Regions from separate parts of the Dendrosporobacter quercicolus genome, predicted to be linked through region 2. Evidence: riboswitches for the same ligand, from Rfam matches in the RefSeq annotation. Region 2 holds a riboswitch; the other holds the start of a gene.
The links. Region 2 has a riboswitch for FMN ahead of ribD (bifunctional diaminohydroxyphosphoribosylaminopyrimidine deaminase/5-amino-6-(5-phosphoribosylamino)uracil reductase RibD). Riboswitches for the same ligand answer to the same signal wherever they lie in the genome.
Positions count from the first base shown of each region.

Region 1 (15,730 bases), on a different contig from region 2:
CGGTTAAAAAAGTTGCGACAAAAAGCAGTAAAGATACAAAAAGCAATAAATCAACCAATCGGAGCGGAGGCTGGCACCAACACAGAACCAGCTGGCCCAGCTCGAGTGAAAACCGCGGCTGGGTTGACGGGAATGGCCGCATCTATTATAGCAGCGATAATTATCGCAATGGCGCACACTACGACACCCGCTATGACGGTCGCAGCAGAGGCTATTATAACGGCGGCTATTATTACCGCGACAATGATAACACCTGGCGTTACAGCGGCAATTACCGAACCGGCTCTACCACGGTCAGTCCGGTGGAGTTTGCGAAAACCAACGCTTCCCAGTACGGCTTAGACCGGAATAAGGACTCCTTCAGCCTGGTTTCCCAAACCGGCAGCAGCGCTTCTGTTCTGATTAAAAAGAGCACCACCGGCAAACAGTATATCATGAATCTGGAACGTGATAATTATCGCAGTTGGAAAATTGTCGCCGTTCGCTCAATAACGAGCTAAATTCCAGTTGAGAGAGAGGGACGCTAAAAATGCCGTGTCATTGTAGCGTCCCTCTTTACTGTAAACGCAGCCGGGCCCGCCTCTTTTCCGGAAATAACCGGCTTGTCGCATTCAAGACATCTCTGCACCGATTGACAGGCGTCAACGTCCGCCATATACTTATATTTAAGAATATTCCAACATCATATCGTGCGTCACCTAAACATTGGGCTTAGCATGCGGTCTTTTTCCGCCCTGCTTCGTTGGCCGAAACGTCATATCCTCGCATTCTAATCGCAAAATTTAAGCGACTCACGGTATCAGGAGGTTTTTTGATGAAAACGGTATTCCTCAATGCAGCCAAACTGGACTTTGACCATAAGCTTGATTTTTCCCCGCTCAGCCGGCTGACCGCCTTGACCTGCTATGACGCCAGCAGCAATGAAGAAATTGTCGGCAGGGTCCAGGGGCAAAATATTATCATTACGAAAGAGTTGCCTGTCGGCCGTGACGTCATCTCGCAATTTCCGTCGTCCGTCCGGTTGATTTGCGAGGCCGGCACAGGCTATAACAACATTGATATTGTTGCCGCCCGCGAGAAAAATATTGCTGTTTGCAATATTCCCAGTTACAGCACCGAAGCAGTGGCCCAACTGGCAATTACCTTTATCTTGAATCTGAGCGCTTCACTGCCCCAGCAGCAATCCATGCTGGAACGCAAAAATTTTGCTAATTTTACGAAATACCTGCAGGTGCCCCATTTTGAGCTGCGCGGTAAAACGCTTGGCATTGTCGGCGCCGGTGCAATCGGCCGGCAAACCGCCAGCATTGCCCTGGCTCTCGGCATGAATATCCTCGCCTACAATCCGCGCCCCAAAGACTGGACTGAAATAAATGCCAGGTTTACCACGCTTGAGCGGCTGCTGGAGCAAAGCGACTTTGTTTCCCTGCACTGCCCGCTGAATGACGCGACCAGGCATATCATCAACAAAGAACGGCTGGAGCTGATGAAAGCTTCCGCCTATATCATCAATACCTCCCGCGGAGCTTTAATCAATGAAGCCGATCTGATTGCGGCTTTGCGCAATAAAATCATTGCCGGAGCGGGCCTGGACGTACAGGATCCCGAACCGCCGGAGCTGGATAATCCCCTGTTCGGCATGAACAATGTCATTATAACCCCGCATATTGGCTGGCGGCGCTATGAATCCAGGCAACGGCTCATCAACCTGATGGCCGATAATATCCAGGCTTTTGTCGCCGGAAATCCGGTGAATGTTGTTAACGGCAACAGCTAAAACAAAAGACCTGTCGCAGTAGAACGCTTGTCAGAAACCCCAAGACGGCAATTGGTCAATAGCTGAAAGCCGTATTCAAACAGGGACAGGTCCCTTGTTTGCAAAAGCAAACAAGGGACCTGTCCCTGTTGTTGTTAAGCCTTAAGTATCACTGAGGAGCGGGAGGGTATTATGCATAAGCGCAGGGTAAGCGGCAGCGGCGCAGCACTTAAATGCTCTCCCGCTCCGGGCCTGCTGCCTTACACTCTTTAAAACCGTGTTGCGGCAGGCCCTTTACTCTTTACAGTTGCTGAACCCGGCCGATAATTCCCGTAGTCAAACGTACTTTTATTCCCCGTGGATGGACTGCACTGGAAGTCAGAATATCCTTTACAATCCCTTCGGTTAACTGGCCGGTTCGCTGATGCTGCTTTTGCACTACTTTTACCAGCTTACCCGGAACGATATTGCTCCGCAGGGTATGCGCCATTTCTATCACCTCACTTTTACCGCATGATACACTGCGGCATTATCCTCCCTGATTGCAGCTGACTGGCCGTTCCAATAAGCCGGTAGTCAAATAAACGCCGCAAAATACCAATAAACCGCCCAGCAGTTGAGCGGCTGAAATGCGCTCTCCCAGCATAACACTAATGCCGGCCGTAAATACCGGGATCAGGTTGAGAAAAACACCGGCTTTGCTGCTGCCAACCGCCCGCACCGCAATATTCCAAAAAACAAACGAGCCAATGGAGGGAAACAGTACCATGTAGGCAATTCCGGCGACAGCCACCGGCCCAATGGAGCCAATATCCAAGCCCTGGTAAACAGCGAACGGCGACATCAACGCCACAGCAATTGCTGTTGATAGTGTGGTTGCGGTAATCGGCGGGGTAGAAAGCTTGCGGCTCAATAAGGTATAAAAGGTCCATACCAGCACGGCGGCCAGCATCAGCAAATCGCCGGAATTATACCTGGCTTCCAGGATACGCGCAAAGCTCCCATTGGTCAAAACAACCAAAGCGCCGAGCAGGGAAATAACAAAACCGCCCAGTTGCAACCGGGAAATTCGCTCTTTATTGATAAGGACGGAAAAAACAACAATTAAACCCGGATTTACAGCGCTGACCAACGCAGCATTGGTGGGCGTGGTATACTGAAGGGCCGAATACAAAATAACATTATAGCCGATAATGCCCGACAGGCCCATTCCGCTTAATAACAGCCAGTCTTTCTTTACCGCCTCCCACCGCAGCGGCGGCTCCAGCAGGCGGGCAATCGGATACAAGAGCAATACCGCCAGCGCCCAGCGGCTATAGGTAATCCAAAACGGCGTCATTTCGGCGATGACAAATTTACCAAACACATAATTACCGGCCCAAAACAAATTGCAAATAATTAAGATACAAATCTGTATTTTGGACATTTTAACCTCCCTGCCTCAGCAGCGCATTAGGCTGACGAAAGCCGCAACTCCGGGTTGCCCGGCTTACCGGAAACGAAAGCCGCCGCTAAACTCCGCTGATGAATGTCAGCAGTTGGCTAAAAATAAAACGCTAAACTGGTTAGCGCCATTACTCCCGAGTTAGCTGAATGATATTCTTCATTTTATCTTATGCCTGAACAAAAGTCCATAGCACGGCCGGGCAAAAACAATAGAAAGCCCGACTGCATCGCGCTTTCTATTAATCTAAATACAATAGTCTTCCAGAAAAATTTTAAGATCTTTAGGTTTTACGAAAACCGTTTCGCCGGTTTTTAAATTTAATTCCCGGTAGCGTTCCTTAACCAGTTCAGCCTCAATGAGCTCTCCGGTATCCTCACGCCTTAGCTCCAGAAAAGCCGTAGGGCCTACCGCCCGGATATGAATAATGCGCGCCCGGAAATACGCCTGGCCGCCGCTCTTGCGCTCGATTTCCAGATTATAAGGACGGACGTAGCTGACAATGGAACCGGTATCCTGGGCATTGGCATATTCCGGTGCTTCAAATTCCATTGAGCCGATCTGTACCCGACCTTGCTGGATGCGGCCCCGGAATAAATTAACATTGCCCAGAAAATGATACACAAAGGCATTTTTCGGTTGTTCATAGACTTCTTCCGGGGTACCAAGCTGCTCAATCCGTCCCTGATTTAATATGACAATCCGGTCAGCCACATCCAGCGCTTCCTCCTGGTCATGCGTAACAAATACGCTGGTAATATGCAGCTCGTCATGCAACTGCCGCAGCCAGCGCCGAAGTTCTTTGCGAACCTTTGCGTCCAGTGCGCCAAATGGTTCATCCAGCAATAACACCTGCGGTTCGACCGCCAGCGCCCTGGCCAGGGCTACTCTTTGCCGCTGTCCCCCGGAAAGCTGGGAAGGATAACGGGCCGCAAAGCCATCCAGTCTGACCAGACTGAGCAGCTTATGCACTTTTTCCTCAATTTCCTTAGCCGCCGGACGCAGCTTGCGGGGCCGGACATTCAGCCCGAAAGCCACGTTTTCGAATACATTCATATGTTTGAACAAAGCGTAATGCTGAAACACAAAACCGACCTGCCGCTGCTGAACATCATAACTTGACGTATCTTCGCCGTTAAACAAAATGCTTCCCTGGTCAGCCGTTTCCAGACCGGCAATAATCCGCAGCAAAGTTGTCTTTCCGGAACCCGACGGCCCTAACAAGGCCACAAGTTCCCCGGTCGGCACCGTTAAGTTGATATCCTGTAACGCCGCATATGTCCCGAATTGTTTATGAATTCCCACAATATCAATACTCATCGGCAACCTCCGTTTGACCCTGCTGAATCGCCGCCTTCTTCATCTGCTGCCTGACCTTCCATTCTACAAAATTTTTAATGATTAAAGTAAAAATGGCCATCAGCGTCATCAGTGAAGCGACGGCAAAAGCAGCGACAAATTGATACTCGTTATATAGAATTTCCACATGCAGCGGCAGGGTATTGGTTGCTCCCCGGATATGGCCTGACACCACGGAGACTGCGCCAAACTCGCCTACTGCTCTGGCGCTGGTCAGGATGACGCCATAGACCAGCGCCCACTTAATGTTGGGCAAAGTAACATGCCAGAACGTTTTCCAGCCGCTGGCCCCCAAAGTCAAAGCCGCCTCTTCCTCTGTCGTGCCCTGCGACTGCATGAGCGGAATAAGCTCGCGGGCGACAAAAGGAAATGTGACAAAAAGCGTCGCCAGTATAATCCCCGGCGGAGCAAAAATGATTTGAATTCCCTGCTCTGACAACCAGGGCCAAAGAATGCCGGGCTTACCAAAAAGAAAAACAAATACCAGGCCGGCAATGACCGGTGATACGGCAAAAGGCAGATCAATCAAAGTGACTAAAAAGCTTTTGCCGGTAAACTCAAACTTGGCAATCGACCAGGCCGCCGCCAGTCCAAACAAAGCATTGACCGGTACCGCCACGGCCACGGTCAGCAAAGTCAGCTGCATGGCTGCCAATGCATCAGGTTCAATAATTGCTTTTAAATAAACGGCAATTCCGCTTTCCAGTGCTTTTACAAAAACGGCAATCAGCGGTATGACCAGCATTAACCCTAAAAAGGTCAGGGCAACGCCAATCAGCAGCCAGCGTACAACAGGCCGTTCGGTTGTCGTCTGCGAGCGCAATTTCGGCGTTCCGTACCGCAAGGCAATAGGTCCGGCCATCGCAGGCACCTCCTAATTAAGCATGGCGGTTACTGCTCCACCATTGCAGTATATTAATGAAAAACAATAGCACAAATGAGGTTACAAGCATCACCGCGGCCACCACGCTGGCGCCGGCATAATCATACTGCTCCAGTTTGATCATAATTAATAAAGGGGTAATCTCCGTTTGCATGGGCATATTGCCGGAAATAAAGACGACTGAACCGTATTCTCCCAACGCCCGGGCAAAAGCCAGGGCAAAGCCGGTCAGCAAAGCGGGCATAAGCTCCGGAAAAATAATCTTAACAAATGTCTGCCAGCGATTGGCGCCCAGGCAGGCGGCAGCCTCTTCAACTTCCTTGTCCAGCGTTTGCAAAACCGGTTGCACCATCCGGATAACAAAGGGCAGGCTGATAAAAGTCAGCGCTACCACTACGCCCAGAGGGGCAAATGCCACCTTAATCCCGGCCAGGGCAAAATACTGCCCAATCCAGCCATTGGGAGCAAACAAGGTGGTTAAGGTAATGCCGGCAACAGCCGTCGGCAAGGCAAACGGCAAATCCACCAGCCCGTCAATCAGCTTTTTGCCCGGGAACTGATAACGGACCAGCACCCAGGCTACAAGTAAGCCAAAAACAGCATTCAATGACGCCGCGGCCAGAGACGCGCCCAGACTTAATTGATATGAAGCCACCAGCCGGGGCTCGGTTACTATCGACCACAACTGCGCGCCGCTGATTCCCATGGTTTTAAGAAAAATTGTGGACAGTGGAATTAAGACCACCAACCCCAGATACAGCATGGTAAATCCCAGGGTCAGCCCGAAACCCGGCAAGATACTGTGTTTTTTTAACGTTGGCAAACTCCGCATACCATTCTACCTATCCCGTTATTTTTTTGGCGTATAGATCTGATCAAAAATACCGCCATCCGCAAAATGCTTTTTGCCAGCCTCGCCCCAGCCTCCTAAATCGCTGATCGTAAACAAATTAAGTTTTGGGAATTGACTGTCATATTTTTTAGCCACAGCCTCATTGCGCGGCCGGTAGAAATACTTAGCGGCAAGCTCCTGTCCCTGCGGAGTATACAAATACTCAAGATAAGCAGTCGCCACCGCCCTGGTGCCTTTTTTGTCGACGACCTGGTCCACTACTGCTACCGGCGGCTCGGCCAAAATGCTCAGCGAAGGGGCGACAATATCAAACTTATCCTTGCCTAACTCAATCGTTGCCAGCAAGGCTTCATTTTCCCATGCAAGCAGAACATCGCCAATGCCGCGTTCCACAAAAGTCGTGGTAGAGCCGCGGGCTCCGGTATCCAGCACCGGTACGTTTTTATAAATCTTCGCCAGGAATTCCTTGGTCTGATTTTCATCGTTATTAAATTTTTTCAGACCGTAACCCCAGGCGGCCAAATGATTCCAGCGGGCTCCGCCGCTCGTTTTGGGATTTGGCGTGATCACCGCCACATCGTCACGGGTCAAATCATCCCAGTCTTTAATATTCTTGGGATTTCCCTTGCGTACCAAAAAAACAATGGTTGATGTATAAGGAGTAGCGTTATTCGCCAGTCTTTTCTCCCAGTCGGCCGCTATCAGGCCGGCCTTTTGCAGCGGATAGACATCGTCAGCCAAAGCCAAAGTGATCACATCGGCTTCCAGGCCATCAAGCACCGACCGGGCCTGTTTGCCGGAACCGCCATGGGATTGTTTAATCGTAACCTCCTGGCCGTTTTTTTCTTTCCAGTACTTGGCGAATGACTCGTTAAACTCTTTATACAGCTCACGGGTAGGGTCATAAGAAACATTAAGTAAGGTAACCGGAGGTTGTCCGGCAGCATCCGTTCCCGCCGTTTGTTTGGCGCCGCAGCCTGTCAGGCCAACGGCAGCCATTAAGATAAGCGCAATCACCGCATAAAGTCTGCCAGCCGCCGCTTTACGTTTATCAGTGGACAAAAAAAACATATAAATCCCTCCAAATAATAGATTTACTCTATATAAACAACCGCGGGTTGCACTGGGTATAGCGGTTGCAAGTAAATCAACGCTGAAAAAACAGAAAAGAGGCTAACCATTTGATGGTTAACCTCCAGTTTACTGGTCGATTAGGCCCAATGCCTTATCCAATTTTATCCTTCATTCAATCATCTGTCAGGAGATTAGGCAACAGCTCGGCCTTCAGTTATACTGATCAGCTAATCTCCCCGAAACAGGATCAATTTACATTATAACGATGATAAGCTTTTTTCCTGACTTTGTCAAGTGATAAAACGATTTTTTGTTGAATCGCTGTTGCGCAACCGCGGGTTAACAGCCGTGCGCTTTCCGGTATTCGATTATATCATCAATGGTAACTACCGGCATATTATTTTTCTCAGCAAAATTTACGATTTGCGGCAACCGGGCCATTGTCCCGTCAGGGTTGGTCAATTCGCACAATACGCCATAAGGCTTCAATCCGGCCAGGCGCATTAGATCAACATTCGCTTCCGTATGTCCCTGACGCTCAAAAACGCCGCCGCGCTTGGCTTGTAACGGAAAGACATGTCCAGGCCGGCGCAAATCGGCGGGCTGAGCGCCATCTGCAACCGCAGCTTTAACTGTGGCCACCCGGTCGGCAGCCGATACACCGGTAGTAACGCCGGAAGACGCCTCGATCGATACGGTAAAAGGCGTTTGAAAACTGCTGGTATTGTCCCCCACCATGGGCGGCAGTTCGAGCACCTGAACTTTATCCTCCGGCAGACACAGGCATACAATACCGCTGCATTCGCGGATTAAAAGGGCCATTTGTTCAGCAGTCAGTGTTTCGGCGGCAAAAAAGATATCGCCTTCGTTTTCCCGCTGTTCATCATCAGTGACCAGCACGCCGTGTCCCTGCCGCAGGGCTGCAACCGCTTTTTCCACTCTCTCCAGCGGTGTTCCAAACTTTTCTAACAAGTTCTGATTCAAAATAAGTACGCCTCCTAAACATTAGTTCGACCTATCAGAATCAGGGCAACAAGATAGACAGCCAGCAAAATCAAGCCACATAAATACTTTGACTCTAGATAAAAACACGCTCACTGCCCTATCCTCTTTCATCCGGACTGTACCGTCGGCACTGGTCTCTCACCAGTTCTGCTGACCTCTTCAATCAAAAGAGCGCTCGCGGGCTCCCCAGCCTGCTGGGATACCGCCGGTGGGGAATCGCACCCCGCCCTGAGAATAAGTCATCTATTTCAATATAACTGCTGTCGGAACATTTGTCAATTGCTGGTATGCTGGTTCAAGCAATTGCCGTTAAACATTAGACTTTTTAAACTTATTAAAATTATAACAAAAGGCTTAGCCTGGGACATACAACAAAATATGCTTCAAGCAGGCTTAAAACGGCTCATTCCAGGCATTGCCACTCTTTCGGCAGCGGCAATAACAAGGCTCTGACCGGCGCAGCTTCAGCGCCGATAATATTCAGCGGAGCGGCAACGAGCAAATAGCGTCCGGCCGGCGGCTCTTTCAGATTCAGCCCTTCTAACACCGGCAGCCCGGCGCCCAGCAATAAGCGATGGGCAGGATGACCGGGCTGATTACGTTCAATCCCCAGGGCATCAATTCCCGCGCCGGCTACGCCGCAATTAACCAAATATTCGGCTCCGCCGCCTGTCAAATAGATAAACTGCCCTTCCAGGATTTGTTCATAGGAATTCCGGGTTTTCAATAACACAAAATCACCGCCGGCAATAGGCCGAACAGCCAGATCGGCGGCTGTAATTTTCTCTGTCACCTGGCGTAAATCCAATACGCTGCATTTGTTCACCACACTGGTCAATGGTATTTTGTCGATGGTCCCGCCGCCGGGAAAGATATGCAGGGCGGCATCCAGATGAGTTCCTGTATGCAAATTCATTTCCAGTTTACTCTCATAGACCGGCCCGATGGTAAAATCACTGGCCACGCTAAGTACAGGCCGCTTGTCCGGTTTACCTTTGTAAACCGGCATATCGCAGGCAATTGGCAGGGAAATATCATATATTTTCATTGGCGCTCCCCTCTTTACTCAATCCCACCATTTCCGTCCATCCCGCCTGATCAGTTCGTCCGCCTGGGCCGGCCCCATGGAGCCTGCGGCGTAATTAGGAAAGCTTTGCAGTCGTCTGCCGGTAATCAGACGGTCGACAAACGCCCAGGAAGCTTCCACCTCATCCCAGCGTGAAAACAAGGTGGTGTCGCCGCGTAAAATATCGACAATCAACCGTTCATAGGCTTCGGGAGTATTACCATTACTGCTGGAAACATTGCCGGTGTCCATCCGCGCTGAAACAATTTCTTCTTTTGAGTTGAAATTTTTGGTGCTAAACTGGAAACAAACCCCCACTTCGGGCTGAATTTTAATCATCAATGCATTCGGCTGCTCCAGCGGTTGCTTGCGCAGATACAGCACCGGCGGTAAAGGCTTGAACTGGATGACAATTTTCGCCTCACTGCTGCCTAAACGTTTTCCGGTTCGAAGATAAAACGGGGTTCCTGACCATCGAAAATTTTGAATATACAGCTTCATCGCCACAAAAGTTTCCGTTACCGAATCTGCAGCTACCTTGTCTTCCTGCCGGTATGCCTTCACTTGCTGATCCTTGACCATCCCCTGGTCATATTGGCCGAAAATAACATTTTCAGCAACCATTGCCGGGGTAAATACCTCAAGCGCCTGGATGACTTTAAGCTTTTCGCTTCTGATTGCATCAGGCTGCAAACTTACCGGCGGGTCCATCGCAACCAGCGACAAGGTTTGCAAAATATGGTTTTGCACCATATCCCGCATTGCCCCCGCCGTTTCATAATAGCCGCCGCGGCTGCCAATACCGGCCTGCTCACTCAGTAAAATTTGAATATTGTCGATATATTTATTGCTCCAGACAGCCTCAAACACGGAATTGCAAAACCGCAGCACCATGATATTCTGAATCATTTCCTTGCCGAGATAATGATCAATCCGGTAGATATTGTTTTCACTAAATACCGCACTAAGTTTATCATTCAATCGGACGGCGCTCTGTAAATCTCTGCCAAAAGGTTTCTCAATAACCAGCCGTTTCCAGCCTCTGCACTCAGCCGGATCTTGCTGATCGCGCAGCCCCTGTACGATTGGTTCGAAATACTCAGGAGCAACAGCCAGATAAAAAATGCGGTTACCGGCGGTAGCATGGCGCCGGTCAATTCCCTCCAGAATGCTGTGCAGCCGGGCATAGCCTGCAACGTCAAGAAAGTCCAGGCGGACATAATGAATGAGCGGCTGAAATATCCGCCAGTTTTCAGCAGTTACTGCATTGCGTGAATAGGCAGTAATCGCCGTGAACACTTCGCTGCGGTATTGTTCCGTTGTCTTTTCCCTGCGGCCTGCCGCTACCACGGCAAAATGTTCCGGCAACAACCCGTCACACAGCAAATTGTATAAGGCCGGCAACAGTTTTCTGCGGGCCAGGTCACCGGTTCCGCCAAAAATAACCAGCAGGGCCGGTAAGTGTTGATTACTGCCTCGTTCAGCTTTCACCGATCACAAAACCTCCTTTCATTCTAAAGCAAAATAAGCTGCATCTGCTTTAGAATATGAAAGGAGGTGTAAAGGGTGAATTGTTATTCAGTTAATCAAATGCAAAGGCAATTGTTCCGAGTTTTTCACCACGGCGGAGCGCCTCCCGGATCTCCGACAATTGAAGATCCAGCTTTTCTAATCGCGCCAAGTTCGCCCGCTCCTGCCGCGATGTTGCAATGATCTTGCTGATCCCGCCGTTTTTGATCACCATACGGCGTTCGCCCATTAAGGCCAGGATGGGATCATGCGTGGCCATGAACACAATCTTTTGCTTTGCCGTCAGCAGTTGCAAAGCCTGCCGGCGATCTATTCCCGCATTTTCCAGTTCATCAATTAATACAATTGGGCAGACGCTCAAAAAAGCGGCGTCAGCAATCATTAACGCCCGGGACTGCCCGCCGCTTAAGGCGGTCACCGGCGTATCAGGCCGAAATTTTTCACCGGCCAGTTGATTGGCTATTTCCAGAACATTTGCCGTTACCGCTTCGAGATGCTCAACCATCCGGCTTTCGGCATGCATGTGCACAAATTCGGCCGCTGTCAGATCCATTACAAAGTTCATATTCTGTGAGATTTGGGCAACCAGTTTTTGTTCAACCGCAAACCGCCGCTTACTGTCCGGTTGCCGGCCATTAATCAATATCTGGCGGTTTGTTGGCGTATCCCGCTGGGCCAGCCACTCAATATCGGCCAGCAGCCGGCTCTTCCCTGAACCGGTTGGCCCTACAATACAAACAATTTCCCCCGCTTCAATGGTCAAAGCAAGGTTTTCTTCAACGCCATCCTTATCATGTCCGCCCAGAATGGTAATCGAAGTTACCGGCTCAGGCTGACGGCTGATTTCTTCCATTTTACCCATAAATTCGGTGAATTGCCGGATAAGCCCGGCGCGGCTGAGCCCCAGTTCCTCTAAGTAGTCCTCATCGAGCCTGGCGAATAAATCGGCCAGCACCAGCTCCGGCTGGGGCCGGACAGGCAGAAAGGCAAAAAAATCCTCGGCATACGGATAGGCGGCAAACATTTCAGCAACAGTCATCTTAAACAACCTGTTTTGGCCCATAGTTTATCCTCCCCACAGCACTGGTTAGCTTAGTCTCATCTTTTTCACATTGCCCATTTGAAAGTCATCGCCGATTTTGGTTTGCCCCAGACAATAGGAACAAGTGGCGGCAGGCATGGAAAACCGTAATTGCCAGCCGCTAAGGCTTTCAAGATTACCGGCCGGATACAGCAATCTGCTGGCTTCCAACGCCCCCTGGCCGGTGATGCCGTTCACATGCAGGATGGTACCGCCCGGATTGGCCTGGCGCACGCGAAAGGCAAAAACTTCCCGCTCGGCCTGGGACACAATATCCCCTTTGGTAATCACCACAATATCAGCCAGTTTAAGCATTGGGCCAATTTTTTGCGGAGTGTAAATACCGCTTAAATTATCTACAATGCACACTGCCGGCACTCCTTTAATGTGTGGCGAACAGCGATTGCACAATCCCGCGCTTTCACTGATCAGCAGATCAAATTGATTGCGGCGGCCCCAATCCAGGCAATCCTGGATATTGCTGATAAAAAAATGATCAGGACACAAATTGCCGGCTAAGCCAACCTGCGCCGGAATACCGCGGTTTTGATATAACTCCAGGTCTTTGGTAGATAAGCTGTCAAATTTGACGACTCCGACCTTGACCTTTTGTTGTTGCAAGGCCTCAACCACTTTCAAAATAACCGCCGTTTTACCGGCGGAAGGCGGTCCGGCCACCGTGACTAATTGCATTTCCGGCAACCTCCTTCCCGCTGGGCTGTAATAAACTTCTCATTTAATTCATCAATTAAATATTCAATATTGCAGCTTTTTATATAGTTCCAGCCCGTCCATTTGAATTTTGCCGCCGCGGGTAAATTTTTGCTGACAGGTGAATAAACAGCGGGAAAAAAAGCTTCATCACACAGGGCGGCAAACGCCGGTCCGGTAAGATAGTCGGCCAACTGCTGCAATTCGGCCAGTTTACCCGACTTAATCAGCAGTGATACCGGATAGGCCATTGCTCCATCCTCCGGCCAGATAATCTCAATATTGCTGCGCCCGCGCAGTGTTTCTGCAAAAAAACGCGGCATAATATGAATTGGCGGTATCGCCTCCTGATTGCCGGATAGCGCCTTGACCATTTCCGCCGGATGCAACCCGTACTTCACTGCCCTGGCCAGTCCAGCCAAGCCGGAATCGCCATAATCTTTGTAAAAGTTCAATTGCAGCACATCGCAGAAAATATTGCCATGACCGCGCATGACCACTTGATTTTCATATTCCGGCTTCAGCAAATCAGACCAGACCCTGGGCAAAGCCAACTTCCCCAGCCGTTTTTTATCAACAGTCATGACCAGTGTATTAACGGCAATGACAGTAAAAAAACCGTCAGGGTCGATAATTCCGGCTTCAGCCAGGCGAGGATTGACTGCCCGTCTGGGCAGGCTGGCAAATATCCCGGCTTTGACAAACCGCTCCATAAAATTCTGATGAAAGATATCATAACCGGTAGTCAACAAAATATCTGGCAATTCATCCGGATCTTCAAAGTATTTCAGATAATCCGCATAATTGATCCGCTTATTCGCCGAAATATCAATGCTGTAGTTTAAGGGAATACCGCGTTCCTGCTGAAGCTGGTCTAAAATAAATTTCAATTCACTTTGCAGCGGAACTTTCAGTGGACAAGGCAGCAGTGTTAATAAATTTAGCCTGCCGGACAGTTGATCTTGGCCCGCTTCCAGCTTACGACAGCGATCAGTCTCAGCGATTTTATCCTGCAGCAGCCGGACAAATAACCGGTCATTGATCCCCTTGCTTCTGAGGGCAGTCTTTAATTTTAAAATCGGTCCCAGTTCCTCAATTACCCGGTCATCAGCAAACAGGGGGAAACCATTATTTACAAAGATCATCCTCGTTTCCGGGTATTGGGCAATAATCTGACCGATGGTTAAATCCAGTTCGCGCAACGCCATTATCCAGCCCCTCCAGTGCAATGTGCTGCAGTTTAAAAAAATAAACTAAGCTAAAGCTGCAATTGCTTTTATGCTTAGTTTATACATCATTGTATGGCCACACACCTGTTTTTTTTATCATAATACCAAATACTCCGGATGTCAATACACCGGTTTTCAGATGAACTCCAGCAGCTCCAGGTTCCGCTGGAGTTCCAGGTTTATCAGCTGGCCGTCAGCGGTTCGAACGATAGGCCGGCAAACTTTTTGCTGACCGATATGGATAATCCAGGCCAACTGCCCGTCACTTAAGCGTACGCTGGCGCCAATACAGCTATTTTTCAGGTAGGTTAAAAAGGTATTGCAAACATAAGGATCCAGTTGGGAGTACATTTGCTCCAGTAAAACTTCAGCCGCCAGAAGTGGTGTCTGTTTGCTGCGGTAAACCCTGGTTGTCGTCATCGCATCATACACATCAGCCACCGCAATAATCGCGGCATAATCACAGATTTCCTGACCAGTCCGCCCTTTAGGATAACCACTGCCGTCCTTACGTTCATGATGCTGCAATACCGCCATCTTAACTTTTTGCGGTACTGCAAGCTCTTTAAGCAGCTTATAGCCATACTCCGGATGTTTCCGGATTTCCTGCATTTCGCCGTCAGTAAGCCGGGCAGGCTTATTTAAAATATAAACCGGCACTTGCACTTTGCCAATGTCATGCAATAGTCCGGCTAAAATCAAATCCGCTAACTCCCGGCCCTGGTACTTGCACCATTTTCCAATAATCCCGGCAATAATGGCTACATTTAAGGAATGGCGGTAAGTGTAACAGTCCTGCTTTTGAATCTTACGCAAACATTCCAGAATTCCCCTGGTTTCTATCATCGGGTTAATCGAAAAATCAACCAGTTCCTGCATTTGGGCCAGGGGAACTTCATTAAAAATCCGGACATGCTCAAAAGCAAGTTTTAGACTGACCATAATTTTTTCATATTTTTTTTCAAAATTACTCAAAGCCTGCTCGGATCGGCAACAAGGGCTATCCACAACATATACAGAGTTAAGCTTTAAAGCCTTCAAATGCTTAATATGAGCGCGGGTTATTGTTGTACCCTCCGCCAGTAGAAAACTACTGTCAATAGAAACGACGTCTTTGCCTAATTTCATTCCAGTTTTAAGATTGTCAATCCGGCACAGCTTTTTCGTTGTATAGCCGTTGCTTAGATTGTCTAAATTCTTTAATTCTTTCTCTGACATGTTCAACCACTCCTTTCTCGTACCGAGTACTAACCAGGTAAACAACGTCCTGTATAAAAAAGCCAGACTTTCGCCTGGTTATTGCATTACGGAAGACATATGATTTTAATGCCGGCTAAATCATCTGAGTTTACTGACAGGCCAAGCTGCCATAGCCGGGCCTGTACGCTTGTCCGGTTCGGCTTTGCTTTTCATGTAATTTTCCAGTATAGCTTCTAATTTTTGATAATAATGTGATTTAATTTGTTCATTATTTGAACAATTGATTGAATACAAAAGAAACTCAATTTCTTCGTGAAAATTCATATGCTATCCCCTTTTCAGCTAGTGCAAGGCACTAGCGCACTACTCGTTTTCAAATTAGGCTGTCCCTTGGCCTTGCTCATCTAAAAAAGGAGTTTAATTGCCGGCAGCTGAATTAATTTATACTAATCTTTACCGGCCTGGCTTTGCCGCCTTCTCTCTTTACCCCGTACTCAGTAACCAGTAACATCACGGGTACTCGCCAAAGATAGCTGCTG
Region 1 is NZ_FNHB01000004.1:257,258-272,987, forward strand. Features, by position in the region: gene BLR06_RS10475 (hypothetical protein) at 1-500, shown strand, start outside; gene BLR06_RS10480 (NAD(P)-dependent oxidoreductase) at 815-1,777, shown strand; gene BLR06_RS10485 (YwbE family protein) at 2,058-2,246, opposite strand; gene BLR06_RS10490 (DMT family transporter) at 2,286-3,182, opposite strand; gene BLR06_RS10495 (sulfate/molybdate ABC transporter ATP-binding protein) at 3,447-4,520, opposite strand; gene cysW (sulfate ABC transporter permease subunit CysW) at 4,510-5,421, opposite strand; gene cysT (sulfate ABC transporter permease subunit CysT) at 5,438-6,274, opposite strand; gene BLR06_RS10510 (sulfate ABC transporter substrate-binding protein) at 6,293-7,366, opposite strand; gene ribB (3,4-dihydroxy-2-butanone-4-phosphate synthase) at 7,709-8,353, opposite strand; FMN riboswitch at 8,470-8,614, opposite strand; gene BLR06_RS10520 (cyclase family protein) at 8,778-9,422, opposite strand; gene zwf (glucose-6-phosphate dehydrogenase) at 9,441-10,931, opposite strand; gene BLR06_RS10530 (ATP-binding cassette domain-containing protein) at 11,023-12,033, opposite strand; gene BLR06_RS10535 (GTP-binding protein) at 12,058-12,744, opposite strand; gene BLR06_RS10540 (ABC transporter substrate-binding protein) at 12,735-13,970, opposite strand; gene BLR06_RS10545 (HD-GYP domain-containing protein) at 14,127-15,209, opposite strand; gene BLR06_RS10550 (hypothetical protein) at 15,330-15,515, opposite strand.
Region 1: linked by a shared signal. The riboswitch ahead of ribB (3,4-dihydroxy-2-butanone-4-phosphate synthase) and the one ahead of ribD (bifunctional diaminohydroxyphosphoribosylaminopyrimidine deaminase/5-amino-6-(5-phosphoribosylamino)uracil reductase RibD) in region 2 are both predicted to bind FMN.

Region 2 (15,730 bases):
GCGCAGCAGTTCGTGATCCATAGGAAAATGGATATTAGCCAGGGCCTCTCCTCTGGACAGCAATTGATACTCTTGGATAATGCTTGGCGGTAAGGTTTCCAATTCACTGTCAACGCCGGCGGTAAGCACCTGACTGATTAAATTGCGCAGTAATTTTTGACTGATGAAATCGTTGGCGGTATAGACAGGTACAATCCGGCCGGTATTGATCAGATCATTGCCATCAAAAATTTCATATTCCGGATTCGTAAATTCGATTTGTCCAAACTGACGTTTTATCTTTCCAGTAACTATGACTTGTATTCCACTGCTTATTTTGGTTTTGATAAACGGCTGATTAAACCAGACAATTTTCGCATCGCCGGAGACATCCCGCACGACAGCCTTGGTGATGGACAATCCCCGGCGGGGCTTTCGTTCTTGCACATCGGCAATCATGCCGCATACCGTTCCGACAGTTCCGTCAACAAGCCCGCTGATTGGCTGCAGACGGCTGCGGTCTTCATAACGGCGGGGATAATACTCCAACAAATCCTGCTCGGTACAAATACCGAGCCTGGCCAGCTGGGCCGTTTTGGCCGGTCCCACTCCTTTTAAATATTGAAGCCCTTTGTATGGCATTTTTTTCAACGCTGTCACCTCTTAACGCCCCCGGACACTATCGATTTATTCTTTATGGCAAAATCAAAATCCTGCCCCGGATAAAAATCTTTAAATCTCCTGATAAAAAGATTGCAACCACAGGTGAATTGTGCTAAAATATTCATGTTATGTATAAGGATGTCTTGTCCTTCGTTAAAAGGAGGTGGAATAGATGGCAAATGTTTGTGAAATCTGCGCTAAAGGTGAAGTTAGCGGCTTCAATGTCAGCCACTCCCATTTAAAAACCAAGCGCACTTGGAAACCAAATATACAACGTGTTCGAGCACTCGTGAACGGCGAAATCAAAAGAATTAATGTTTGTACCCGTTGCCTGCGTTCCGGTAAAGTTCAACGCGCAATTTAAGTAAATACTGCAGATAAAATAAAAGGACTGGCCGGCGCCAAGTCCTTTATTTTCTGTTTCAGCCGCTGCAACGCATTCAAGTGCCCTGCGGCTTTTTTGATTGAATATCCTGCAGTATTTCTTGCAGCTTCGGGCGGCTGAACTGATACTTTTCATTGCAAAAATGGCAGACAACTTCAGCCTGACCTTCCTCAATCATTTCCGTTAATTCCGCTGCGCCTAAACTAATCAGCACTTTGGTTATTTTTTCTACAGAACACTGGCATTGAAAAGCCAGTGGCTTTTTTTCATAAAAAGTAACCGGCATGCCCCGGAAAACCTGTGTGATCATTTCGGCTGCCCCGTCCGCCGCCATTTGTGAAACAGGAGCCAAAACCGCCAAATTCTTCTCCAGCAGGCCAATGGCATCATCAGCGGCATCAGGCAAAGCCTGAATAAGAAAACCGCCTGCCGCCAGCACATGAAGCTCAGGGCTTACTAAAACCCCCAAGCCGACACTGGAGGGCGTTTGCTCGGAAACCAGCAGATAGTTGGTTACATCTTCCGCTATTTCCCCGCTAACCAGGGGCGCACTGCCGGTAAACGGCTGTTTTAAGCCGGTAAAGCGCGTAACATAAATAGCTCCCTCACCCACTGCGCCGCCAACATCCAGCTTGCCGTCCTTGAGCGGCAGATCAATCAGGGGCTGGTGTACATAGCCCCTGACTGTACCGTCAGCAGTGGCATCAGCCACAATTTCACCCAATGGTCCTTGGCCGGCAATTTTGATTGTAATTGTCTCCGCTGTTTTGAATGTTGCCGCCATTAACAGCGCCGCCGTCATTGTTCTCCCCAAAGCAGCGGCGGCCACCGGGTAGCACTGATGCCGCCGGCGGGCTTCCTCAGCCAGCTTTGTCGTTACCGCGGCAAATGCCCTAAAGCCTGGAGCGGTTGCTGTTATAATATGATCGTCCATAGATCCTCCGTTAATCATCTTCTATTCTGTAGAGACAGTATGTTGATCAGAAGCAAACCGTCAATTGATCGGGAAATCTGATTACTTAACCCTCAAGTTTTTCAGCAAGCAAGACTTCCCCGGTTGCAGCATCCAATACTTCGACTGCGGTATCGGTGATGATGGCGATTGTTCCCTTGCCGTCTTCGCGCTTGGTCATTCCGGGGGAGCCAGGATTAAGAAACACCGTCCCGTTTTTATTTTCCAGCTTTGCTATATGGGTATGGCCAGTAATAAAAAGAGTAGCTTTATAGCGCTCGGCCAGGCCGTATTGCCCGTCACCGGTGAATTGATGGCCATGACTTACGATGATTCGCTGCCTGCCGGGCACAATATAGCAGTAAGGCGATTGGACAGGCACATTTAATACCATGCCGTCAACTTCGGCGTCGCAATTGCCGCAGGCAATAATCACCGGCACCGGGCTGCTGTTGATAAGCTCGGCCAGCCGCCCCGGGTTATACTCACCGGGAATGCTGTTGCGCGGTCCATGATACAAAACGTCGCCGGCATGGATGATAAAGTCAACATCCCTGAAAAATTTTTCATTTACCTTAACCCAGGTTTCAGCGCAACCATGGGTATCACTTATAACGCCAATTTTCATTCTATCACCTACTATATTTCCTGGAAATAAATTACAGATGATTCAATAAATTAGCCATCTCAATCGCCGATAATGCGGCATCAAACCCTTTATTGCCCGCTTTCGTACCGGAACGTTCGATTGCCTGCTCAATAGATTCGGTGGTAAGGACGCCGAATATGACGGGAATTCCTGAAGACAGGCCCACTTGCGCCACGCCCTTGCTCACTTCGGCGCAAACATAATCAAAATGAGGTGTACTGCCCCGGATAACAGTTCCCAGGCAAATCACAGCCTGATACTTTTTGCTTTCCGCCATTTTCTTGGCAACCAGCGGGATCTCAAAGGCGCCCGGCACCCAAGCGACTGCAATATCGTCCTCGAGAACGCCATGCCGCTTAAGACCGTCAATTGCTCCGCCCAGCAGTTTGTTGGTAATAAACTCATTAAATCGGGCTACCACAATCCCGATTTTCAATCCTTCCGCCACTAGCTGTCCTTCAAAAACTTTTGCCATGATTAAGCCTCCTCATATTGTTTGAGCATATGCCCTAATTTTGTCTTTTTGGCCGATAAATATTTCTTGTTAAAACGGTTGGCCTGGATCTCCAGTGGAACTCTTTCCGTGATCATCAAACCATAACCTTCCAGGCCAGCCCGCTTTTTGGGATTGTTCGTCAACAATCTGATGCTTGTCAGCCCCAAATCAGCCAATATTTGAGCGCCAATGCCATAATCGCGCAAGTCAGGCGCAAAACCGAGAAGTTCGTTGGCTTCCACGGTATCCTTGCCTTTGTCCTGCAGGGCATAAGCCCTGATTTTATTGGCCAGGCCGATACCCCGGCCTTCCTGGCGCATGTATAAAAGCACGCCCCGGCCTTCGCTTTCAATCCGTCTTAATGCAGTCGCCAGCTGATCGCCGCAATCGCAGCGCAATGAGCCCAGCACATCGCCGGTCAGGCATTCGGAGTGGACCCTTACCAGTACGTTTTGCCGGTCACTGATGTCACCCTTGATTAAGGCTAAATGGCATTGCCTGTCCAAATCGCTCTCGTAAGCGATCAGCTTAAATTCGCCATATTTAGTCGGCAGCTTGGTTTCGGCTGACCGCACGACGAAGGTTTCATGCAGCTTCCGGTACTTAATCAGATCGGCAATCGTAACTATTTTGAGACTATGCCTGGCGACAAAATCCATCAACTGCGGCACCCGGGCCATTGAACCGTCATCATTCATAATCTCGCAAATAACCCCGGCCGGAGACAACCCGGCCAGTTTGGCAAAATCAACAGCCGCCTCGGTATGTCCGGCCCGGCGCAATACGCCGCCTTCGGTGTACCGTAAGGGAAAGATATGACCCGGACGCCTTAAACTATCCGGTGTAGACTGCTCATTTAAAATGGTTTTTACGGTCAGAGCCCGCTCGTGGGCCGAAATGCCGGTGGTCACATTATGCGCATCGACCGAAACGGTAAACGCGGTGCATTGGGTGTCCGTATTTTGGGCGACCATTGCCCCGATTCCCAATTCATCCAGCCGCGCGCCAGCCACGGGCATGCAGATCAGTCCCCGACCAAAAGCGGCCATAAAGTTAATGGCTTCAGGCGTCGCTTTATCAGCGGCCATCAATAGATCGCCCTCGTTTTCACGATCCTCGTCATCGACTACCACAATCATCTTACCGTTTCTAATGTCTTCAATCGCTTCTTCAATGGTATGAAAATTCATAACCCAACCCCCTAAATGAAGTGTGCTGCATTAACTGGAAAAGCCATGCTTACTGAGAAATTCCAACGTGATGGCCGAATCTTTCGTCCGCGTTTCCGGCAAATGGCAGCCAAGCAGTTTTTCCACATACTTGCCAATGATATCGGTTTCCAGATTTACCGGATCGCCAACCTGTTTGAAGCTTAGTGTAGTTTGCGCCGCAGTATGCGGAATCAGTGAAACGGTAAACCAGTCGGCGCCGCAGTCCACCACCGTCAGACTGATGCCATCGATCGCTATTGAGCCTTTTTTAATGACAAACTTCAAAATATCGGCCTGCGCCGTAATACTGACAAGGATGGCATTATCGTCTTTTTGCAGCAAGCTTATTGTGCCCAGTCCATCGATATGTCCACTGACCATATGCCCGCCAAACCGGTCACCCAGCCGCAGCGTTCGTTCCAGATTGACGGCATCGCCTGCTTTAAGCCTGGCCAGGACAGTACGGTCAACGGTTTCCGGCATGACATCGGCGGTAAACCAGGAATGACTGTAATCAACTACGGTCAAGCAAGTGCCGTTTACTGCAATGCTGTCGCCAAGTTTAACATCAGACATGATTTCGCGGGCCGCAATGGTCAGGCGGACCGATTTCGCGCCGCGTACAATTGATTTCACTTTCCCCAGTTCTTCCACAAGTCCGGTAAACATCTCGTCCCTCCCGATTACGCAAATAGCCGCTGATTAAAATATCCCCGGCCAAGATTTCACTGCTGATATCTTCAACGGAATACCCCTCATCAATCAAATTCACCCCCGCTCCGCCGATTGGCCCTGGCGCCAAGCAGCCGCCAACAAATTTGGGGGCAATAAACCAGTAAACCTTATCCACCAAATTGCTGTTGATCATTGCCGCATTTAATGTTGCCCCGCCCTCCGCCAGAACGCTGGTAATGCATCTTGCGCCAAGGATTTTCAGCAATTCCCGCAGATTAACCCTGCCGTCTTTGGCAGCTACGGTCAGCACTTCAACGCCTGCCGCCCGCAAGGCTTCAACTTTTTCCGCCGGAGCCTGCGCCGTAACCGCAATGATGGTCGGCGCCAGTTGATCACGGACAACCTGCGCCGACAGCGGCGTGCGCGCCTGACTGTCAACAATCACTCTCAGCGGATTGCGGCTGTCTTCCGGCAGCCGGGTGGTCAGCGCCGGGTTATCGGCCAATACCGTGCCGATTCCCACCATGATGGCATCATAGATATTGCGGTATTCGTGTACTCTCCGCCGGGAAGCCGCATTGGTAATCCATTGTGAATTCCCCTGACAGGTGGCAATCTTCCCATCTAAAGTCATGGCCGTTTTTAGCGCAACAAAAGGAAACCTGCAGGTAATCCATTTAATAAAAACTTCATTGATTTTGGCAGCCTCAGCAGCTAAAACGCCCTCGACAACTTCGATGCCGGCGGCGCGAAGTTTGTCCAGTCCCTGTCCGGCTACCACCGGATTAGGGTCAGTCATGGCTACAACAGCCTTGCTGACGCCGGCCCGTATCAGGGCCTCCGTGCAGGGTCCGGTTTTGCCGTGATGCGAGCAGGGCTCCAGTGTTACATAGATTGTCGCGCCGCGAGCCAGTTCGCCGGCCTGTTTAAGCGCATTAATTTCGGCATGCGGCGCACCGGCCTGGCAATGCCAGCCTTGCCCGACAACTCGGCCATTGCGGACCAGCACCGCCCCCACTACCGGATTAGGGCTGGTCCGTCCTGCCGCATACTGAGCAATATGTAAAGCCTGCCGCATATATTGTTCATCCATTTTATCCATCAACCTCCGCCAATGCGTGCAGCCTGGCGCTGCACCGGTGAAAAGCCGCGGCTTGCACCGCGTCCGGCGCAGCATAGCCGCAAAATCACTTATCTATGTTGCTGTTGTTCGCCTGCAAAAACAATAGCTGTTAAAAAGTTTTACTTTTTAACAGCCTAAAGAGCGGAAAATTTACATATGAAAAAGATATTACGCAAAATGATTGCCTAATACTGCCTTTTTCCATCCAGACTTTACTGTCGACTCCGGAATTACGCCGGATCTGCCATACGGCTCGCGGGTTATACCGCCGGTCAGGAATTAAAAGAGAGCGTCCCTCTTTTTCACCTCGCCCCAAAGGCTGCCAATATTGAATTGTTGATGAAATTAATCTTACCACTGAATGCCAAAATAATCAAGTCCCATGATTACTCCGCATTGCGAAGCATTGCTATTGCCGCCTTCATATCCGGCGCACCAAAGACCGCCGAACCGGCCACCAGGATATTAGCGCCGGCGGCGATAACCTGAGGGGCCGTCGCTGCATTTATGCCTCCGTCCACCTGAAGATCAACAGTTAACTTACGCTTATCCAGTTCATGGCGCAATCTTGCCAGCTTATCAAGGACTGAAGGAATAAATTTCTGACCGCCAAAGCCAGGATTTACGCTCATGACTAAAATCATATCCACTTCGGTCAGCACTTCCTCCACCATACTCAGCGGTGTTGCCGGATTCAAAGCCACTGCCGCTTTGCTGCCGGTTTCTTTAATATTTTGCAGCAGGCGGTTTAGGTGGGGAGCGGTTTCCGCGTGCACAGTAATGAGATCGGCACCCGCCCGGGCAAATGGGGCAATCAAATCCTGGGGATTATTTACCATGAGATGAACATCGAAAGTCAGTGCGGTAAACTGCCGCAAAGCAGCGACAACCGGCGGGCCAAAGGTCAAATTAGGGACGAAATGTCCGTCCATGACATCAATATGAATCATATCGGCTCCGGCAGCCTCAAGTTTTTTTATTTCAGTCCCCAGCTGGGCAAAATCGGCTGACAGTATTGATGGCGCTATTCTTATCATTTTCAAAACCCTTTCCTGGCTTCCCTGATTTCTGTTAATACTTCGAGATACGAATCATAACGCTTAGGCGCTATTTGTCCTTCCTGCACCGCCTGTTTAACGGCGCACTGCGGTTCTTTGTGATGCAGACAGGTCGTAAACTTACAATTACCGGCAAATTTCGCAAACTCCGGAAAACAGTGCATCAATTCCGGGGCTGCAACATCCGTAAATTCGGTGAAGCTAAAGCCCGGGGTATCCACGACAAAACCACCGCCGGATAATGGCAGCAGCTCGGCAAAGCGCGTTGTATGCTTGCCCCGGCCAATCTTGGCGCTGACCTCGCCGGTGGTGAGCGCCAGGCCTGGCTCAAGCGCGTTTAAAATAGTAGATTTACCCGCGCCCGACGGACCGGCAAACACCGATATCCGGCCAAACAAGCGTTGCTTGAGGGGTTCAAGGCCCGTATTTTGTTTGGCTGACAGCAGCAGAACCGGATAGCCGATACGCTGGTATAATCCGGCCAAAGCCTGTAATTGATTGGTATCCGCCAAATCCACCTTGTTAATGCAAATGACGATCTCTAATCCGGAAAGTTCAGCCAAAATGAGAAACCGGTCGACCAAAGCAGTGTTAATATCCGGATTAACCGCCGCAAAGGTAAGAATGACCTGATCCACATTGGCAACCATTGGACGCCTCAGCATACTCCGGCGAGGCAGTATCTGCTCAATCACGCCTTTTTCCTCCCCGGTGGCGGTATATTCCACCTCATCGCCGACCAGCAGGGAGAAGCGTTCCTTTTTGAACCGTCCCCGTAAAGTACACATCGCGACTTTATTGGCTGTCTGAACAAAATAGTAACTATTGAATGCCCTGACAATAACGCCCCGCAGCATATAACACCCCTTCTCCGCTAAATGGTTTGTTCCTGTAACAGCATGCCGTTAATATACACCTGTACTCGAACCTGACCGGCGCCTTCAATTGTTTTCTCTATCTTGTCGCCCGGCTTATGAACGTTTTCATAAACCACCCGCCGTCCATTGGAATCTGTGACAACAATCTGAACCGCCTGCTTGGCGGCCCCGTCAGGAACCGCAATCTGAACGATTGCCCGCTTGGCCGATCCGGCCGTACTTTTGGCAACCGTAAAGTCTACGGTTGACCCTTCAGTTACTTCAGCTTCGGGAGGCGGCGTTTGCCCGGTAATGGTCCCGGCCGGATACTTGTCATCAGCAACTTCGGTAATTGTACCCAGTTTAAGCTTTAAGCTGTCTAGCTGGGTATCGACTGTATTGACCGGACTGCCCCTGAAATCAGGCATGACCAGCTTGCGCGGGCCGCTGCCTTTGCTGATGACCAGATCGATCACGGTATTTTTATTTACCTGGGCCGGCGGGCGGGGATTTTGACTAACCACAGTATCGGCCGGCAGGTCATTATATTGTTCATCGACCAGCCCCAGCCTCAGGCCGGCATTTTTAATTTGCAATTCGGCATCCCGCCGGTTAAGGCCTCTGACATCAGGAACAACGGTAATTTCAGCGCCCTTGCTGACAAACAGCGTAATGGTGCGCTGCTCTTTAACCGTAGCGCCGGCTTCCGGGTACTGTGATGCAACCTGGCCGGCCGGTACAGTTTCATTATAGGTTTCGGTAACGCTGACCCTTAAATTTTGTCCGGTGATCATGGTTTTGGCAACTTCCACCTGCTTGCCGACGACATTGGGAACATTCACTTCACTTGTACTCCAGAATTTACCATAAGCCAAAAAAGCTCCGATCGCAAAACCCAGCAGGAGCAAAGCCAGCAGGCCGCCGATCAATTTCTTCCGGTTGCCCTTTTGCTTGCCGTTGCTTGCGGACACAGAACCGTCATCGCCATCTGCGGTAATCCTCGGCAATACCTGGGTGGGGAAATCCTCCCGCGCCAGACGCCTGGTCTGATCATCCCGCAAATAATTCCGGGCCATTTTTAAATCTGCAATCATTTCCGTACTGCTTTCAAACCGGGCCTCCGGCTCTTTGGCCATGGCCTTAAGCACAACAGCTTCGGCCAGCGGCGGAATAGCAGCGTTAATTTCCTGCAAAGGCTTCGGGTCTTCCTGTAAATGTTTCAGCGCTATGCCGACCGAGGTTTCACCGGAAAACGGGACCTCGCCGGTCAGCATTTCATACAGCACGACACCCAGTGAATAAATATCCGACTTTGCGCCAATCGCGCTGCCTTTGGCCTGTTCAGGCGAAAAATAGTGCACTGACCCGATAATTGTGCCTGTATGGGTCATGGTTGCCGAAGTAACCGCTCTGGCAATGCCAAAATCAGTCACTTTTATCCGGCCTGAACGCGTTACCAGGATATTGTGCGGTTTTATATCACAGTGAATTAAATTATTCTGATGCGCATGCTCCAGGGCTTCCGCTATCTCTATTGCAATTCGAATTGCCTGTTCAACAGGCAGAGGACCCTCGCGCTGAATTTTTTCCTTGAGGGTTTCGCCTGAAATGTATTCCATTACAATATAATCCGTATCTTCATCGCGGCCAACATCATACATATTGACAATGTTGGGATGAGAAAGCCTTGCCGCAGCCTGAGCTTCACGGCGGAATCTGGTTACAAATTCATCGTCATTGGTGAATTGGGGACGCAGAACCTTTACCGCCACCGAGCGGTCCAGTAATTTATCATGGGCGCGGTAAACATCCGCCATGCCGCCGCCGCCGATATGTTCTAAGATGGTATAGCGATTTGCTAATGTACGATTTAACATTCAGTCACCTCCTCAGCGTAATGCTTGTATTAACACCTTACGGGCTATCGGTGCTGCGACAGCGCCGCCTGCTCCGCCATTTTCCACAATAACCGCGATAGCGGCTCTGGGGTTGTCGGCAGGCGCAAAACCGATGAACCAGGCATGATCCCGGCCATGCGGGTTTTCGGCCGTTCCGGTCTTACCGGCTACCGCCGTACCGGCGATCCGGGCCGCAGCGCCGGTGCCGTTCTCGACAACGCCGACCATCATCGCGGTAACGGACTGGGCGATTTGAGCATTAGTTGGTCTAAGCCATTCCTCAGGCGGATAATGCTTGATCACAGTACCGTCACTTGTCATAATTTTATCAATCAAATAAGGTCGCATGGTCAGACCATGATTGGCAAAAGTAGCGGCCAGAAGCGCCATCCTGAGCGGCGTAACCAGTAGACTGCCCTGCCCGATACCGGTTTGGGCTAAATCGCCGTCGGCCAGCCGGCCAAACTCCGGCAACCGGCTGGCTGTTTCCTGCAAATCCGGGCCGGTGCTTTGATTGAAGCCAAAGCGGGCAAAAGCATTTGCAATTTTAGTATTGCCTAAATCGATCGCGATTTTACCAAAAGTTACATTACAGGAAACTGCCAAAGCCTGGGCTAAATTAATTTCACCATGCGCCTTAGCATTGGTTTCCGGTAAACGGTAGTCCGGGCCGCTGACAAGCGCTCCTGTACAATTGAACTTTTGCTGTAAATCAACAATATGCTCGGTTAAGCCAGCCTCGGCAATCAGTGGTTTAATGATTGACCCCGGCGGGTATAAACCGCCGGTAGCCCGGTTAAGCAATGGGCTTGCCGCCGAACCGGACAGCTGGTCCCAGCGGCTGTCGATGTCATTAGGATCAAAACCGGGCTTACTGACCATTGCCAGTATTGCCCCGGTATGCGGCTCCAGCACCACGATTGCGCCCCGTTTGTCACCCAGCGCCTGATCGGCGGCTTTTTGCAAATCAATATCAATGGTCAGCGCGATATGATGCACCTGGCTGCGGGTAAAGAGCCTGCTTACCGGCCCTAAGCCCCGGAGCGGGCTGTCAATGCCGGACAAATAACCGTTATGGGAGCTTTCCAGTCCGGCTTTGCCCAGCCTGGCGCTGTCATAGCCAACCAAATGCGCCGTTAATGCCCCATAAGGATAGAATCTTTTAAAACCATTGTGGTCAGTTTTTTCACTGACCGCCAGCTTTTGGCCATTACGGTCAAACACAGTTCCCCGCGCCACTGTTTTGCTGTATTCGATGCTGCGGCGATTAAGCGGATGCGAGGCATAAAAGCTGCCTTGAATGATCTGAAGATAAGAGATATGAACAAACAATAGGACAAGCAAAAAAATCAAACCATAGGCAACCCGGCGGATATTTTTTGCCAAATCACCGTTTTGCATGCTGCGGCCTCTTTTCTGATATCGCAAATAATACACCTAAAACAATAAAGTTGGCTACCATTGAGCTTCCGCCATAGCTGATAAAAGGCAGTGTAATGCCGGTTAGCGGCAAAAATTTGGTTACTCCGCCGACAATGATAAAAACCTGCAGCGCCGTCGCCGCCGCCAGGCCGGCGGCGACCAGTGAGGCAAAGGTTTTTTCGGCCGTGATTGCCGCTTGAAAAGCGCGGCCAACGACAATCATATAAATCAGCATAATTGCGGCTGTGCCGGTCAGACCTAATTCCTCGCCAACTGCCGCAAAGATAAAATCGGTATGGACTTCAGGAATCAGGTCAGGAAATCCCGCCATCAGGCCGCTGCCTAAAATACCGCCTGATCCCAGTGCAAACAGGGATTGAACAATTTGAAAGGCTTTGCCGCTGGGATCAGCCCAGGGGTTCAGCCAGATATCCACTCTGACCTGGACATGGGAATATAAACTGTAACAGACCAGAGCACCTGCCAGAAACAGGCAGCCGCCAAACAAAAGATAGTTTAGCTGGCCGCTGGCCATATAAGTCATGATCAGGGCGATGCCGAAAAACAGCAGGGCCGAGCCTAAATCGCGCTGCAGGACAAATATCAGCATGGTCAGGCCCCATACCGCCAGGAGCGGGGCGATAAACCGCAGCGGCGGCAAGGTTAACGGCCCGTATTTCTGATTGACCAGGGCCAGAATTTCCCGGCGGTCATTTAAGTAAGCCGCCAAAAAAACTACAATAAATAATTTGGCGAATTCTGAAGGCTGAAAGCTGACCGGGCCAAGAATTACCCAGTTCTTATTCCCGCCAATATCTGCTCCGAAAAGTATTGCCGTCAATAAAAGCAGCACGCCAAACAGCCCGCAGATATATTTATAATCAGCCAGCTTTTCCAATTGCCGAAAAAAAAAGGCGGAAAAAAAGAATGCACCCAGCCCGACTGCAACCCATACCGCCTGATAGATAAAGAGGCGCGGTTTGAGCCGGAAAATCAGCGTCAGGCCAATGCTGACCAGTAAAACGGCCAGCGGTAAGAACAGCGGATCTCCCTGATGTCCGTTGGCTCTGATCAGCCAAGGAACGGCAAACCACACTAAAATTAACCCTAAAATTACAGCCAGCGCCAAATAATCAATAAACCCGCTGGCCAGCTCTACGGTCAGCAGACCGCCAACAGCAACCAGGCTGGCAATGCCGATCAGGAACCGTTCCTCATGGTAGTCAGCAGCCATCATCACACTTCCTCATTTTTCAGCAGGATAGCGGTCACATTATCCAGGCCGCCTGCTTGATTGGCTGCAGTGATTAAGGCATTGACCGCTTTTTGTCCATCCTGGTATTCTGCTGTAATGATCCGGCATATTTCCTGCTCATCAAGCATATTGGTTAAGCCGTCGGTGCATAGCAACAGGCAATCGCCCTTTCGCCAGATGGTTGTTCCAATATCCACCTGGATGGTTTTACTGGCGCCGACAGCGCGCGTCAGCATATTGCGCTGGGGATGCGTATGGGCTTGTGCTTTGGTGATATTGCCGCTCTGAACCAGTTCCCAAACCAGAGAATGATCATTCGTAAGCTGGCATAATTGATGATCTCTCAATAAATATATTCTGCTGTCGCCAACATGACCCCAAAATACGTTTGTATCTTCAAGATAAACGACGCTGACTGTAGTACCCATTCCGGCATAGTCGTCTCTTGATTTAGACAGTTGAAAAATCAATTCATTTGCTTTTGTGATCGCTTGCTCCAGCAAGAGCTCCGGCGCTGAACGAACTGGTGAATTTTGCTGCCAGTAATCACTGACAGCCTGGGCTGCCAGTTTACTGGCGACTTCCCCGGCCACATGCCCGCCCATGCCGTCAGCGACTAAAAACAAAACTGGATGAATACAAGCATAACTATCCTCGTTGGTTTGCCGGATTAGACCAATGTCAGATTTAGCGAATACCAGCAATACCCGTCACCTCTCAAATTTAAAAGTAACCGTACCAATTTTTATAATATCTCCATGATGTAAGGCAACTTCATCGGCAACCAGCTGTCCATTGAGATAAGTCCGGTTGGTGCTGTTTAAATCGGTCAGCCAGTAACCAGCCTTGTACTGTGAGATGCAGGCATGATCATAGGATACAAAACCATCATCAATAATCAGGTCATTGGAGCTGTTCCGGCCAACGGTCATTGTTTCGCCGATATAGTACCGGAAAGCTTGCAGATTGCTGCTCCCGCTGTCCAGTACCAGTAAGCTGGCGCGCTGCGGCGGTAAACCGGCCGGCTGGAAAGACAGCGCCGGACTTGGATCAGCCTTTAACTCTAAATACAGCATTTTTATGATGCGGAATAAAAAGTAATAAATAAGTACAACTAAACAATATTGCAGGATAATGCTCAGCAGCGCAGGAATCAGCACTTTTATCGGCAATTTCAGTTCACCTCACATCGTTGAAACCAGCTTGACTCCGGCAAACGCGCAAGCCGCTGGCTGCATTTATGCAAGCCGGAATTTCAGCCTTCCTGATTGTACAAAATGATAGTGTTGCCTATCTTTATTTTATCGCCGGCGCAGAGCTGCCGGCGGGTAATGCGCTGCCCGTTCACATAAGTGCCGTTGAGGCTCCTGGCATCATGCAGGACATGCCGGCCATCCTCAAGGGTGATATAAGCATGCAGCCGTGAGGTATTCATATCGGTAAGCGGCAGTTCATTGCTTTCCCGCCGGCCAATATTGATCCGTCTGGCGCCAACGGTTGTTTTAAGTCCTTGATCAAAGCCGGCGATAATAACGGCTTGGGCCAAAATTTTCTGCACGGGACAAGCGACGGGATCAACCGTCAGCTTATCAAAAACTCTGGTATCCCCCAGAGAAGCTTCAGCGGAAGTATCTTCTATTTCCGCCGGCAGCGGTTCTGTAAACTGGCTTGCAATTCGCAGCAAACCGCCGGTTGTGGTTTCATCCAGAAAAAGATCAACAACCGGCTGCCCGATGATGGTATAATTCATACGTTTGGCCTCTTCCCTTATATGTTGGGACAGTTCTTCGCGAATTGCACTGCCATAAGGCGCAATTCTCTCAAAATCTTCTTTTTTAAGAAAAACTGAATAAGCATTGGGAACATAAACCTGAGAAACGCCAACCGACCGCTGGTTGCTCATTTCTTTGACGATTTGTTTGGCAATTTCAACAGGTTGTAAACCGCTGGAGAATTTTTTATTAAAAAATCCCTCAATGTACTTTTCAAATATATTTTCCAAATTACGGACAAATGTCATTTTATGCACCCCGCTGGAATCATATAGAATATTATAAGCGATATTGCCAATATAGTCAAAAACAGCCAGTTAGATCTATCCCCATTATTGCCAGCGAATAATAAAACCATACATGAACGGATTTTCCGTTAGTGTATGGTTTTTCCTGCTTTATTTCTTAACTGGCCGCAAGCCGCCTGAATGTCCGCCCCCATTTCCCGCCTGACGGTAACGGCAATATGCCGGTCTGTCAAAATCCGGGCAAAACTCTCTATTCTAGCCGGGGCCGGACGAGCGAGACCACGCTCGGGCACGGCATTCACCGGGATTAAATTAACATTGCACAACCGGCCGCTGAGCAATGAAGCCAATTGCCGGGCCTGCACCGGCTGATCATTCCAGCCGTCAATGAGCGCGTATTCATAAGTAACCCGCCTACCGGTATTTTGCGCATACCGGTCTCCGGCGGCCACAACCTCCCGGACGGAATAACGCTGATTGACCGGCATAAGCTTTGATCTCAGCGTATCCTCCGGCGCATGAAGCGAAATGGCTAACGTCAGCGGCAGCCCTTCGGCACCCAGCCGGTCCATTGCCGGAACAATGCCGGAAGTTGACAGGGTTATACTGCGATAGCTGAGATGCAAACAGTATTCTTGGTGACATAACCGGATGAATTGCAATACCTGGTCATAATTGGCCAAGGGTTCTCCTGATCCCATGATGACAATATTGTTCACCGTCTGGTGACTGAAACCAAGAATTTTCCGAATATAGAGTACCTGCGCCAGCATTTCGCCGGCGTTTAAATTGCGAATAACCCCCTGCAGGGTTGAGGCGCAAAAAACACAGCCCATACCACAGCCCACCTGACTGGATACGCATACACTGTTGCCGTACGGCTGCCGCATCAACACGGTTTCCACTGCTTCCCCGTCAGCAAATTCCAGCAAATATTTGCTGGTTTTGCCATCCTGAGAATTTTGCTGTGCTTTCAAGACCGGCTGATGGATGCTAAAGGTTTGTTCAAGCAAGGCCCGTACGGTAACCGGCAGGTTGGTCATTTCCGCAAAAGAGGCGGCGTCCCGCTGATAAAGCCATTCGACAA
Region 2 is NZ_FNHB01000001.1:552,242-567,971, forward strand. Features, by position in the region: gene recG (ATP-dependent DNA helicase RecG) at 1-621, opposite strand, end outside; gene rpmB (50S ribosomal protein L28) at 815-1,006, shown strand; gene hslO (Hsp33 family molecular chaperone HslO) at 1,083-1,961, opposite strand; gene yfcE (phosphodiesterase) at 2,047-2,607, opposite strand; gene ribH (6,7-dimethyl-8-ribityllumazine synthase) at 2,639-3,103, opposite strand; gene BLR06_RS02680 (bifunctional 3,4-dihydroxy-2-butanone-4-phosphate synthase/GTP cyclohydrolase II) at 3,106-4,314, opposite strand; gene BLR06_RS02685 (riboflavin synthase) at 4,345-5,004, opposite strand; gene ribD (bifunctional diaminohydroxyphosphoribosylaminopyrimidine deaminase/5-amino-6-(5-phosphoribosylamino)uracil reductase RibD) at 4,904-6,103, opposite strand; FMN riboswitch at 6,323-6,457, opposite strand; gene rpe (ribulose-phosphate 3-epimerase) at 6,520-7,170, opposite strand; gene rsgA (ribosome small subunit-dependent GTPase A) at 7,173-8,048, opposite strand; gene pknB (Stk1 family PASTA domain-containing Ser/Thr kinase) at 8,066-9,925, opposite strand; gene BLR06_RS02710 (peptidoglycan D,D-transpeptidase FtsI family protein) at 9,938-11,347, opposite strand; gene BLR06_RS02715 (FtsW/RodA/SpoVE family cell cycle protein) at 11,334-12,605, opposite strand; gene BLR06_RS02720 (Stp1/IreP family PP2C-type Ser/Thr phosphatase) at 12,605-13,327, opposite strand; gene BLR06_RS02725 (FHA domain-containing protein) at 13,334-13,795, opposite strand; gene BLR06_RS02730 (FhaA domain-containing protein) at 13,879-14,643, opposite strand; gene rlmN (dual-specificity RNA methyltransferase RlmN) at 14,772-15,730, opposite strand, start outside.